Linked DNA regions of Desulfobacula toluolica Tol2. The main gene of each other region encodes a partner of the protein of the gene in region 2 in a complex. Links are inferred from orthologs where the notes say so. Each region holds a gene or a part of one and is shown on either strand. Other genes may lie near its edges.

The links.
Region 1: the proteins of secY (region 2) and secG are in contact, whole or in part, in a crystal structure (PDB 5AWW), measured with the Thermus thermophilus proteins. The link is inferred for Desulfobacula toluolica Tol2 from one-to-one orthologs. Residues at the interface, in WP_096411648.1 of Thermus thermophilus: Leu14, Gln16, Arg17, Phe20, Ile34, Pro35, Pro37, Ile72, Arg108, Arg109, Asn112, Gln113, Arg116, Ile117, Ile120, Pro145, Gly146, Trp147, Phe152, Phe155, Val156, Val159, Thr160, Val162, Ala163, Gly164, Ala166, Leu167, Trp170, Glu173; in WP_223903268.1 of Thermus thermophilus: Tyr5, Ile9, Tyr12, Leu13, Ala16, Leu19, Val20, Val23, Leu24, Gln26, Glu27, Pro28, Gln30, Gly31, Ala32, Asp34, Leu35, Met36, Gly37, Gly38, Ser39, Ala40, Asp41, Leu42, Phe43, Ala45, Arg46, Val48, Tyr53, Thr56.

What each region holds. Positions count from the first base shown.
Region 1 is NC_018645.1:2,568,500-2,574,569, forward strand. Bases 1,452-4,444 are described here. They hold secG (preprotein translocase subunit SecG), read left to right. Parts: upstream 1,452-2,800; coding sequence 2,801-3,088; downstream 3,089-4,444. Other genes in these bases: gap (type I glyceraldehyde-3-phosphate dehydrogenase), read left to right, coding at 1,452-2,014; tpiA (triose-phosphate isomerase), read left to right, coding at 2,036-2,794; TOL2_RS11880 (AAA family ATPase), read left to right, coding at 3,507-4,444. Outside these bases: RNase adapter RapZ, read left to right, coding at 1-547; TOL2_RS11855 (PTS sugar transporter subunit IIA), read left to right, coding at 544-957; more of gap, read left to right, coding at 1,007-1,451; more of TOL2_RS11880, read left to right, coding at 4,445-5,252; ahbC (12,18-didecarboxysiroheme deacetylase), read left to right, coding at 5,249-6,070. UniProt on the Bacillus subtilis protein: Involved in protein export. Participates in an early event of protein translocation.
Region 2 is NC_018645.1:4,055,131-4,061,160, forward strand. The notes cover bases 786-3,738. They hold secY (preprotein translocase subunit SecY), read right to left. Parts: upstream 2,946-3,738; coding sequence 1,626-2,945; downstream 786-1,625. Other genes in these bases: rpsK (30S ribosomal protein S11), read right to left, coding at 786-801; rpsM (30S ribosomal protein S13), read right to left, coding at 828-1,196; rpmJ (50S ribosomal protein L36), read right to left, coding at 1,209-1,322; infA (translation initiation factor IF-1), read right to left, coding at 1,372-1,590; rplO (50S ribosomal protein L15), read right to left, coding at 2,977-3,411. Outside these bases: rpsD (30S ribosomal protein S4), read right to left, coding at 1-375; more of rpsK, read right to left, coding at 406-785; more of rpsE, read right to left, coding at 3,739-4,089; rplR (50S ribosomal protein L18), read right to left, coding at 4,121-4,489; rplF (50S ribosomal protein L6), read right to left, coding at 4,510-5,052; rpsH (30S ribosomal protein S8), read right to left, coding at 5,069-5,467; TOL2_RS24375 (type Z 30S ribosomal protein S14), read right to left, coding at 5,522-5,749; rplE (50S ribosomal protein L5), read right to left, coding at 5,727-6,030. UniProt on the Bacillus subtilis protein: The central subunit of the protein translocation channel SecYEG. Consists of two halves formed by TMs 1-5 and 6-10.

The DNA.
Region 1 (6,070 bases), 1.5 Mb from region 2 along the record:
AAATGAAAAAAGTCTTTTGGACAATATTCAACTGGAAAAAAGAATGATGGCACCCATCAAAAAAACGGCACATCATATTATTGATACGACCCATTTGAATGTTCATCAGCTGAAATCTCAAATCCTTGACCTTATTCATGATGGGGACAAATCCATCAGTCTGACAAAAATAAATATTATTTCATTTGGATTTAAATATGGGATTCCCAATGATGCCGATCTTGTTATGGACATGAGGTTTTTGGCCAATCCCTATTTTATAAAGGAACTTAAAAGCCAGGATGGAGAGTCCGAAGCGGTTAAACATTTTGTATTATCACAAAATGAAACCCGGATTTTTCTTGAAAAATATTTAAACCTGCTTGATTACTTAATTCCTTTATACAAGATGGAAAACAAGGCATATCTCACGATTGCCGTTGGATGTACAGGCGGCAGACATAGAAGCGTGGCCATTGCAAGAAGTATTTATGAACATTTAATTAAAAAAAGACTTAATCCCGGTCTGATCCACAGAGACATTGACCGGGACATAAAGGAAACATGACAGGCATACTTTTAGTCACCCATGCAAATTTAGGAAGTTCACTTGTTGAAACTGTTGAATTTATTTTAGGAAGCAAACAGGACAACCTGTTTTCCGTTTCCATTAATATCCTTGAAGATCCGGATAGCTTAAGAAAAAAAATTAAAAAAGGAATTTCAAAAGTCATAACAGACAATGGCGTTATTATTTTTACGGATATGTTTGGAGGAACGCCTTCAAACTTAAGTTATGCTTTCCTGGAAGAAGGACGGGTGGAAGTCATTTCCGGTGTCAATCTTCCTATTCTCTTAAAAGCAGTCAAATCAAGATCCAAGATGGATATGGAAAAATTAACCTCATCCCTTATAGAACATGGGAAAAAAAGCATATCCCTTGCCAGCGAGATTTTAAAGGGAACAAAAAGGGCATAATTTTTTTCTTATCCATATTTTTAGCAGGTATTTTAAAGGAGAACGAAAAATGACTATCAAATTAGGAATTAATGGATTTGGCAGAATCGGCAGGATGGTCTTTCGTGCAGCGTTAAATAATCCAGATGTGGAGGTGACGGCTGTCAATGATCTTACAGACACAAAAACCACAGCCCATCTGCTTGAATATGACTCTGTTCATGGTGCCTTGAAAACCAAGGTTTATGCAAACAAAGATTCAATTATTGTTGACAATAAAACAACCAAAGTTACGTCCTTTAAAGATCCTGGACAAATTCCATGGAAAGATACAAATGTGGATATTGTCTGCGAATGCACAGGGTTTTTCCGAGATCGTGACGGTGCTTCCAAACATTTTGTAGGAGGAGCTAAAAAAGTTATCATTTCTGCGCCTGCAAGCAATCCTGACATTACAATCGTGATGGGCGTTAACCATGACATGTATGATCCTGCATCCCATAACATCATTTCAAATGCGTCATGTACAACCAATTGCCTTGCTCCGGTTGCAAAGGTTTTGCTTGAAAACTTTGGTATTATCTCAGGCATGATGACAACCATTCATTCGTACACAGGTGATCAGCGTATTCTTGATTTTCCACATAAAGATTTAAGACGGGCAAGGGCTGCCGGCCTTTCAATGATTCCAACAACTACCGGGGCTGCAAAAGCCGTATCATTAGTTCTTCCGGAACTTGACGGCAAGCTCAATGGTTTGTCTGTACGTGTACCAACCCCCAATGTTTCCATGGTGGATTTTGTTGTAATTACTGAAAAAACAGGCCTTGGAAAAGAAGATATAAACCTGGCTTTGGAAAGAGCATCCAAAGAACATCTTAAAGGCATATTGGGGTATTGCAATATCCCCCTGGTTTCAATTGATTTTAATTCAAATCCACTTTCATCAATTGTTGATGCCGGTTGTACGGATGTCATTAACGGCAACATGGTAAAAACTTATTCATGGTATGATAATGAGGCTGGTTACTCCAACAGAATGATTGACCTGGCCGTAATGGTGGGAAAATCCTTATAACTGATCCGGAGGCACAAAATAATGAGTAGAACCCCTTTCATAGCCGGCAACTGGAAAATGTATAAAACCGGTCCGGAAGCTGTAGAAACAGCCAGGATACTTACACAACTTTGTTCGAATGTTCAAGAAATTGATGTCATGATTGCACCAACCTTTCTTTCGCTGCCCCTGGTTGCAGCATCCCTTGAAGGCAGTAAGGTAAAAATCGGGGCACAAAACCTTTATTTTGAAAAACAAGGCGCTTTCACCGGTGAAGTCAGTGCAGATATGATAAAAGCTGCCGGTGCGGAATATGTCATAATCGGGCATTCCGAAAGACGGCAGTATTTCGGTGAAACCAATGCCTTGGTATGCAAGAAAATTAAAGCTGCCATTGAAGTCGGCCTGAAGCCGATTTTATGTATTGGAGAATCGGAAAATCAAAGAAATAAAGAAAAAACATTTTTGACACTTGACAAACAGGTGTCAGATGGGTTAAAAGGCTTTGGTCTTGATGAGCTAAAAGATTTAGTTGTTGCTTATGAACCTGTATGGGCTATTGGCACTGGAAAGACAGCCACAGTCGATCAGGTTAAAAAAGTTCACCAGTACCTACGTTCTTTGCTTGAAAAATTATTTTCAAAGGACTTTGCTGATCAAACACGTATAGTGTATGGTGGTTCAGTCAAACCGGAGAATGTAAAAGAGTTAATGGGTATTGAGGATGTAGACGGAGCTCTTGTTGGTGGAGCAAGCCTTGATGCAAACATATTTATTAACATTATAAATTATGACATTTAATAAATTATGACAACTTTAGTAGTTACATTACATGTTAGCGTTTGCATCCTGTTGATTCTGATTGTATTGCTTCAAAGCGGAAAAGGTGCGGAAATGGGAGTTTCTCTTGGCGGCGGAGCCGGCCAGACACTTTTTGGCGCGGGAGGGCCTGCAACCATCCTGACTAAGATCACAACAGCCGTTGCCATTATCTTTATGGTAACATCCCTGACATTGGCTTATTTATCAGGCCATCAGTCAGAGACATCGGTGATGAAGGGAAATACAGTACCTGTTGAACAGACGACCGAATAAAATATTAGGATAAAAAATGCCGAAGTGGTGGAATTGGTAGACACGCACGCTTGAGGGGCGTGTGGGGCGACCCGTGGGAGTTCAAATCTCCCCTTCGGCACCACAAAATATAAAAAGCCGCGAACAATAGTTGTTCGCGGCTTTTTTTTTAAAATTTTATCTAAAATCAGTTATCAAACTTCAGGTGTTACATGTCAAAAAATTATAGAAGAAATTGTCTTAAGTGTGAATTCTTCTATGTCACATGGAATCCGCAACATCCGAATGGATGCAAGGCAATGGGCTTTAAAACCAAACAATTGCCTAGCGTTGTCGTATTTCAATCTTCTGGAAAACCATGTGCGCTTTTTAAAGAAAAAACACTAAAGAAACCCAAGTCATCTTGAATTATTTTCAACCTTGTTTATATTAGACTATTATGACAGATAAAAAAAACATTAGATCGCAAGATCCTAAAAAAATAGAAAAGGAACTGGGTGAGTTTCTAAATAAAAAATTTGGTGGCAATGTTAAAATTATTTCCCCGTCTGTTCTTCCGCATCAGGAACCTATTTCGGGAAAACCGGCTGATAACAGAAGAAAAAACCTTATCAATTTTAACATCAAACCTGAGGAACTTATTGCATATCTTGACCAGTATGTCGTAAGACAGGCAAAAGCCAAATCCGTTCTGGCAACCAAGATATGCACCCACTTTAACCGGATCAGACACTCCCAAACTTCGGGAGAAGAGATGTCAAAGATCACCGGTAATATAAAATCCAATATTTTAATGTTAGGTCCCACTGGAATTGGAAAAACATATCTGATCAAGCTGATTGCCAAAAAGATCGGGGTGCCTTTTGTAAAGGCAGATGCAACAAAATTTTCTGAAACCGGTTATGTTGGCGGGGATGTAGAGGATTTAATCCGGGATCTGGTCAAGGATGCCAATGATGACATTGCGCTTGCCGAATGCGGCATTGTTTACATTGACGAGATTGATAAAATTGCCGCCAGTCCCAATGTAATTGGGGCACAAGTATCACGGACAGGCGTTCAAAGAGCTTTGTTAAAACCCATGGAAGAAACCGATGTTGACCTGAAAGTACCCCATGATCCGGTTTCCATGATGCAGGAATTGGAAGCCTATCAAAGAACCGGGAAAAGAAGCCGGCGACGTGTCAACACCTCAAATATTCTTTTTATTGTCAGCGGTGCGTTTGGCGGACTTTCCGATGTCATCAGAACACGATTATCAAAACAGAATATCGGGTTTGGTTCAAAGCTTGTAAAATCTCAAAATGACAATGACCTGTTAAATAAAACCAAAGCCGAGGATCTGGTTAATTTTGGCTTTGAATCTGAATTCATAGGAAGAATTCCTGTTAGATGTATTCTTGACCCCCTGAGTGAAGAAGACCTGTTTTCAATTTTAAAAATGCCCAACAATCCGGTTACACTGAGTAAGCGCCTTGATTTTAATGCATATGGCATAAAAATTGTTTTTACAGATGATGCATTAAAATTTCTTGCCCAAAAAGCTTCCAAGGAAAATACAGGTGCCCGGGGTCTTGTAAGTGCGGTTGAAGAAGCCTTGCTTGATTTTGAAGAAAAGCTGCCGTCGCATAACATTTGTAAATTTGCAGTCACAAAAAAAGTTCTGGAAGATCCAAAAAACCATCTTAACGACCTTATATCAAAACAAAACCTGGCAACTTGGGACATGCTTTATGAAAAAGCTTTTCTTGACCATAAAACGTATATATCAAGCTATATAAAAGACAATTGGAAAACATTTTCAATAGGACATGGCCTGAACCTGTCGGAAAGCCTGTGCAATATGATGGCGCTTTGCTTTTGCAATACTGTCATGGAAATTGAAGATGCTGTAAAAAAAATCAAAAAACTCCATGATTCAGTAAAAGAAATTGAGCTTGAAGTATCAAAAAGCTATAACCTGAATATTGTTTTTGAAGAAGATGCCATTGATTTCCTGATTGAACAGTTTATCAAGCACAATGCAACCAGTGAAGAAATATTAACCAAAATCTATGACAACTACTATGATGGATTTAATCTGATCCGGGAAAAAACCGGAAAAAACAGATTTTTTCTGACCAAAAAAGCCTTAGTTGACCATGAAACATACCTTAACGACCTTATCAGGAAAGAAATAATATGATTGGAATTTCAAAGCTTTATTGCGCAACTGTAGAACCATCAGATGCATTAAGATACTCAAGGCAATCAGGACAACTGCCCTCCCATCTTTTGCAGTTTTCAAAGGATAAAAAGCCCGTGGTTGTCTGGAATATGACCCGGCGCTGCAATCTTAAATGTGTTCATTGCTATGCCAGATCGGAAGACATTTCCTATGACAATGAACTTACCCATGAACAAAGCCTTGCCATGATTGATGACCTGGCTGATTTTGGTGTGCCGGTCCTTTTGTTTTCAGGAGGGGAACCTCTTGTGCATCCACGACTGGTTGAATATGCACAATATGCAGTCAGCAAAGGAATGCGAGCTGTTATTTCCACCAATGGAACTTTGATCACCAAAGAAAAAGCAAAAGCCTTAAAGGAAATCGGATTGTCCTATGTAGGGATCAGCCTTGATGGTCTGGAAGAAACCCATGATAAGTTCAGAGGAGTAAAAGGATCTTACAAAAAAGCCATGGCAGCGATCAAACACTGCCAGGAAGCAGGTATCAAAGTAGGGTTAAGGTTTACCATAAATAAAAGAAACGTAAAAGATATCCCTGGAATTTTTGACCTTCTTGAACAAAAAAACATCCCCAGAGCCTGTTTTTATCACCTGGTATATTCAGGCAGAGGTTCTGAAATTGCCAAAGAAGATCTCTCCCATGAGGAAACCCGCAAAGTTCTTGATCTGATCATGGACAGAACAAAAGACCTTCATGACAGAAATATGCCCAAAGAAGTTCTCACAGTGGACAATCATGCAGACGGACCCTATGTCTATCAACGACTGCTGGAC
Region 2 (6,030 bases):
AAAATGATTATGCTTTACAAAATGTCGACCCTGATTTCTAGAATTAACAAATCCCATTCTAAAAACAGTATTATCCAAACGTGTTTCCAAAAGACTCAACAGGTTTGTCCCTGTAATTCCTTTTCGTTTGTCCGCTTTTCTAAAAGAAATTCTAAACTGTTTTTCTGAAATTCCGTAAAGCCTTCTGACTTTTTGTTTTTCTCTGAGCTGAATCCCGTAATCTGACAATTTACTTCTTCTTTGCCCATGCTGTCCGGGGGGATAGCCTCTTCTATCAAAACTGCATTTATCTGAAAAGCATCTGTCGCCTTTCAAAAAAAGTTTCATATTTTCGCGTCTGCATTGTCGGCAAACAGAACCTCTATAACGTGACAATGTTTTTTCTCCTTTATCAAACGAGTATTCTTATACCCTTCTTCTTTTTGGCGGACGGCATCCATTATGAGGAACCGGGGTAACATCTTTGATCATGGATATATTGAATCCAAGCGCATGCAAGGCTCTTAAAGCAGATTCCCTACCAGGCCCCGGGCCTTTAACAAATACACCGATATTTTTCATACCGTGTTCCATTGCTTTGGCACCTGCATCTTCTGCAACCAGTTTTGCGGCAAATGGAGTGCTTTTTCTTGAGCCTTTAAATCCCTGCATACCAGCACTTGACCATGAAATAGTGTTTCCGTTTTCATCGGCAATGGTAACGATTGTATTATTAAAAGTGGATTGAATATGAACAATGCCGGTAGAAATGTTCTTTCTAACCCGTTTTTTGGACACAACTTTTTTAGACTTTTTTGCCATAATTAATAGTACCTTTTTAGATTATCCTACTTTTTCTTTTTAACCGCAGTCCTTTTTGGACCTTTTCGTGTTCTGGCGTTTGTACTGGTTCGCTGACCATGACAGGGAAGGCCTTTACGATGACGTAACCCTCTGTAACAACCTAAATCCATAAGCCTTTTAATATTCATGGACACTTCACTTCTAAGTTCACCTTCAACCTTATACTCAGCATCAATGACTTTTCTTATCTCATTAACCTGTTCTTCTGTAAGGTCATTTGCCTTTGTAGTAGGATCAATACCTGTTTTTGCAAGTATTAGCTTTGATCTGCTTGCACCTATTCCATAGATATAGGTTAAAGCTATCCAAGCATGCTTATCTCTTGGTAAATCTACTCCTGCGATACGTGCCAAATTTCTTCCCCCCTATCCCTGCCGCTGTTTATGGCGTTTATTAATACAAATCACTCTTATGACACCACGTCTTTTTATAACTTTACAATCTCTGCAGATTTTTTTTACAGATGCTCTGACTTTCATCCATTTACTCCTAATCTAATATTTTTATATCTTAAATAAAATATAATATTTATTTATATCTATATGTAATCCTTCCCCGACTTAAATCATAAGGTGAAATTTCAACCGTCACCCTGTCTCCTGGTAAGATCTTAATAAAATGCATTCTCATTTTGCCTGAAATATGAGCAAGCAGTACATGCTTGTTTTCCAGCTCAACTCTGAACATGGCATTTGGTAATGTTTCAAGTACTTTCCCGTCAACTTTGATGGGTTCTTCTTTTGCCATAATCTTATTAATCTCCTTTAGTTTTAGTGTTCAAATCAGGATCTGCCTTTTATTCTCTTGGCACCGGATCTTCCCAGAAATCCGTCATAATTACCTGTAATCAAATGGGACTCTATCTGGGAAATGGTATCAATTGACACCCCCACAACAATCAAAAGGGCCGTACCCCCAAAATAAAACGGAATATTAAACTTGCTCATTAAAAAGGTTGGCAGAACGCACACGGCAGACACATAAATTGCTCCACCTACAGTAATGCGGGTCAACACTTTATCAATGTATTCGGATGTTCTTTTCCCCGGCCTGATACCCGGAATATAACCACCATTTTTTTTCATATTTTCAGCAACATCTTCAGGATTAAACTGTACAGCGGTGTAAAAAAAACAAAAGAAAATAATAAATCCTATATAAAGAAGATAGTACCAAATTGTTCCAGGGCTGAACATTGCCGCTACGGTTTTCATAATCGGCAAATTGATAAATTGTGCCAAAGTCGTAGGAAACATAATAATGGAAGAAGCAAAAATAGGCGGGATTACACCGGCTGTATTTATTTTAAGCGGAAGATGAGAAGTTTGTCCTCCATACATTTTCCGCCCCACAACACGTTTTGCATAATGCACGGGTATGCGCCGCTGCGCCTGTTCCATATATATAATTGCAGCAATAACAATCACCATGAGAACAATAAGAATAATTATCGCAAAAATCCCCATTTCACCAGTTGTCATAAGTCGTATTGTATTACCCATCGCTATCGGCATCCTTGCAACAATACCTGCAAAAATAATCAGGGAAATTCCATTTCCTATTCCTCTTTCGGTAATCTGCTCTCCCAACCACATGATAAATGAAGTCCCGGCTGTCAGTGTTATAATGGTAACAAGCCTGAATCCCCATCCCGGGTATGGAACAATTGCAATACCTGCAGGTGAGGTCATGGATTCAAGACCAACACTGATGCCCAAGCCCTGGATAATACTCAGAACCACTGTTCCATATCTTGTATACTGAGTTTTCTTTTTTCGGCCCGCATCGCCCTCTTTTTTAAGTTGTTCAAGGTGTGGTACAACAACTGTCATCAGCTCTAAAATAATCGAAGCACTGATATAAGGCATAATCCCTAATGCAAATATGGAAAGCCTTTCCAATGCACCCCCTGAAAACATATTAAACATGGAAAACAAGGTGCCCTCGGCAGAAGCAAAGAAAGAAGCCAGTGCAGCTCCGTTAACCCCGGGTGTTGGGACATGGATACCGATACGGTAAACAAAAAGCAATGCGAGTGTAATAAAAATCTTTCTTTTAAGCTCAGGAAGTTTAAAAAGATTCTGGTAACTATTCTCGATCATTTATTGGTTCCTTACATCACTTCTGATAAGGTTATTCTATTGTTCCACCGACAGATTCAATTTTTTCTTTGGCAGTTTTGGAAACCAGAATATTTTTCAAGAAAAATTTCTTTGTTGTTTCACCATTACCAAGAAGTTTAACACCGTCAACACGACCTTTTACCATTCCGGCTTCTCTGAGGGCATCCATATCAATAATTGCACCGTCCTCAAATCTATCCAAATCTGTTACATTTAAGACTGCATTGTTTGTTTTAAATATATTGAAGAATCCCCTTTTGGGAAGTCTTCTGTAAATCGGCATCTGGCCGCCTTCAAATCCCGGCCTGACACTGCCGCCGGATCTTGCTTTAAGGCCTTTATGGCCGCGGGTACTTGTTTTGCCCATTCCCGAACCAGGACCTCTTCCGACTTTTTTCCTGTTTTTTCTGGAACCTGGTGCAGGTGCTAAATCATGAAGTTGCATATTACACCTCCTCTACTTTCACAAGGTGAGACACTTTTTTAACCTGTCCCAGGATAACCGGATCAGCATTATGTTCAACCGTATAATTCATTTTTTTTATACCCAGAGAACGAATAATCCGACCGTGTTTTGCCGGTCTTCCTATTGTGCTTCTGATTTGCGTAATTCTAATTTTACCAGCCATTTTTCACAACCTCATTATATATCTTCAGGTCTAAGTCCACGACGCTTTGCGACTTCTTGCTTTGTACATAAAGATTGAAGCCCTGCCATTGTAGCTCTAACAATATTCTGGGTGTTATGTGTTCCGATACATTTTGTCAGGATATCGGTTACACCGACGGCCTCAAGGACGGCACGAATTCCACCGCCAGCAATCAAACCTGTACCAGGAGAAGCCGGTTTAAGCAATACTCGGCCTGCACCTGCTTTACCAATAACTTCAAAAGGAACAGTACCGTCAAGTAATGAAATTTTGACCATATTTCTTTTTGCTTTTTCCAGGCCTTTTTTGATAGCTTCCGGTACTTCCGTTGCTTTTCCCAGACCATACCCGACACTGCCTTCTCCGTCACCAACCACAACAAGTGCGCTGAAGCTGAAATTTCTACCACCTTTTACAACTTTTGCAACACGATTGATTCTGACGACTTTATCTATTAATCCACTATCTTCCATCTGCTGTCTTGCCAAGGGTATTCCTCCTTAATTAGAAAATCAATCCGGCTTCGCGAGCTCCGTCTGAAAGCGCTTTGATGCGGCCATGATATAAAAATCCATTTCTATCCAGAACTACTTTTGTAATTCCTTTATCAAGAGCTCTCTTGCCGATAAGGATTCCGATTGCCTTTGCAATCTCAGCCTTTTTACCCTCTGCCTTATTTTCATTAAATTCTTTATCAAGTGTAGATGCAGATACAAGTGTAATCCGATCAGTATCATCAATGATCTGAGCATAAATATGTTTTGAACTTCTGAATACACTCAATCTTGGTCGATCCTGGTTACCAAGAATATTTTTCCTGATTCTTTTTTTTCTTTTAAGCCTTGATATAAGCCTTGGTGATGTATTTCCCATAATCTTTATACTCCCGCCTTTTAATCTTTACCAGCAGTCTTACCGGCTTTTCTAATGATTCTTTCGTCCGAATACATTATGCCTTTACCTTTGTAAGGCTCAGGAGGTCTAAGATCTCTTATATTTGCCGCCACCTGGCCAAGAAGCTCCTTATCTATACCTGTCAAAATAATTTGCGTATTCTTTTCAACAGTCGCCTGGATTCCATCAGGAATTTTAAAATCGACCGGATTGGAATAGCCTACATTGAGTATAAGACTGTTGCCTTTTGTTTCTGCACGATAACCAATACCGGAAAGGAGAAGTTGCTTTTCATAACCGGCAGTAACACCGGTTACCATATTGGATATAAGGGACCTGAACAACCCTTGCAAAGCCACTTTTTTCTTATCACTTGTATCTGTAGTTACCATTACAAAACCATCATTCATTTCAAGTTCAATGGCCGGATGCAATTGTCGCTCAAGATTACCTTTGGGTCCTTTAACAGAAATCATATCACCCTTCAGGGCGAACTGGACCTTATCTGGAAGCTGAACCGGCTGTTTTCCTATTCTAGACATATATATTACTCCTGTACTACCATACGTTACAAAGAATTTCACCGCCGACGTTCGCTTCAATGGCCTGCTTATCCGTCATCAACCCTTTTGAGGTTGAAACAATTGATATGCCCAGCCCATTTAAAACCGGCTTAATTTGTTTTGATTTACTGTAAACCCTGCAGGACGGTTTACTCACTCTTTTTATTCCAAAAATTGTGGGCTGTCCTTCAGACACATATTTTAAATAAACACGAAGAACTCCTTGCGTTTCATTTTCAAGGAATTTAAAATCCTTTATATATCCTTGTTCTTTCAGCACCCGCACCATTTTCAATTTAATTTTTGATCCGGGGATATCCACTTTAGCAAACCCTGCTTTACCACCATTTCTTATGATTGTCAGCATGTCTGCAATTGGATCACTAGTTGCCATTTGAAATCTCCTTAAAATCCGCTGATATAATTTTTTTGTGTTAAAATTTGCTGGTTACCAACTTGATTTGGTAACTCCGGGAAGTTTACCTTCTGACGCAAGTCCCCTGAAACAAATTCTGCAAATACCAGCTTTTCTAATAAACCCTCTTGGTCTACCGCATAAGGGGCATCTGTTGTATGAACGTACTGAAAACTTTGGTTTTCTCTGCGCCTTTACGATTAAAGCTTTTTTAGCCAAGCTTTCCTCCTTAAGATCCTTAGTTTTTGAAAGGCATCCCAAAAAATTTCAGGAGCGCCTTGCCTTCCTCATCGGTTTTAGCTGTCGTCACAACTGTAATATTAAGACCCTTGATACTGTCGGTCTTATCATAGTCAATTTCAGGGAATATAATATGCTCGGTAATACCAAGAGTATAATTACCCCTGCCATCAAAAGCCTTTCCGGATATCCCTCTAAAGTCCCTGACACGTGGTAAAGCGATATTTACAAGCCGATCAAAAAAATCGTACATTTTTTGACGGCGCAGGGTAACCTTGCACCCAATAGGCAAATCAGCACGA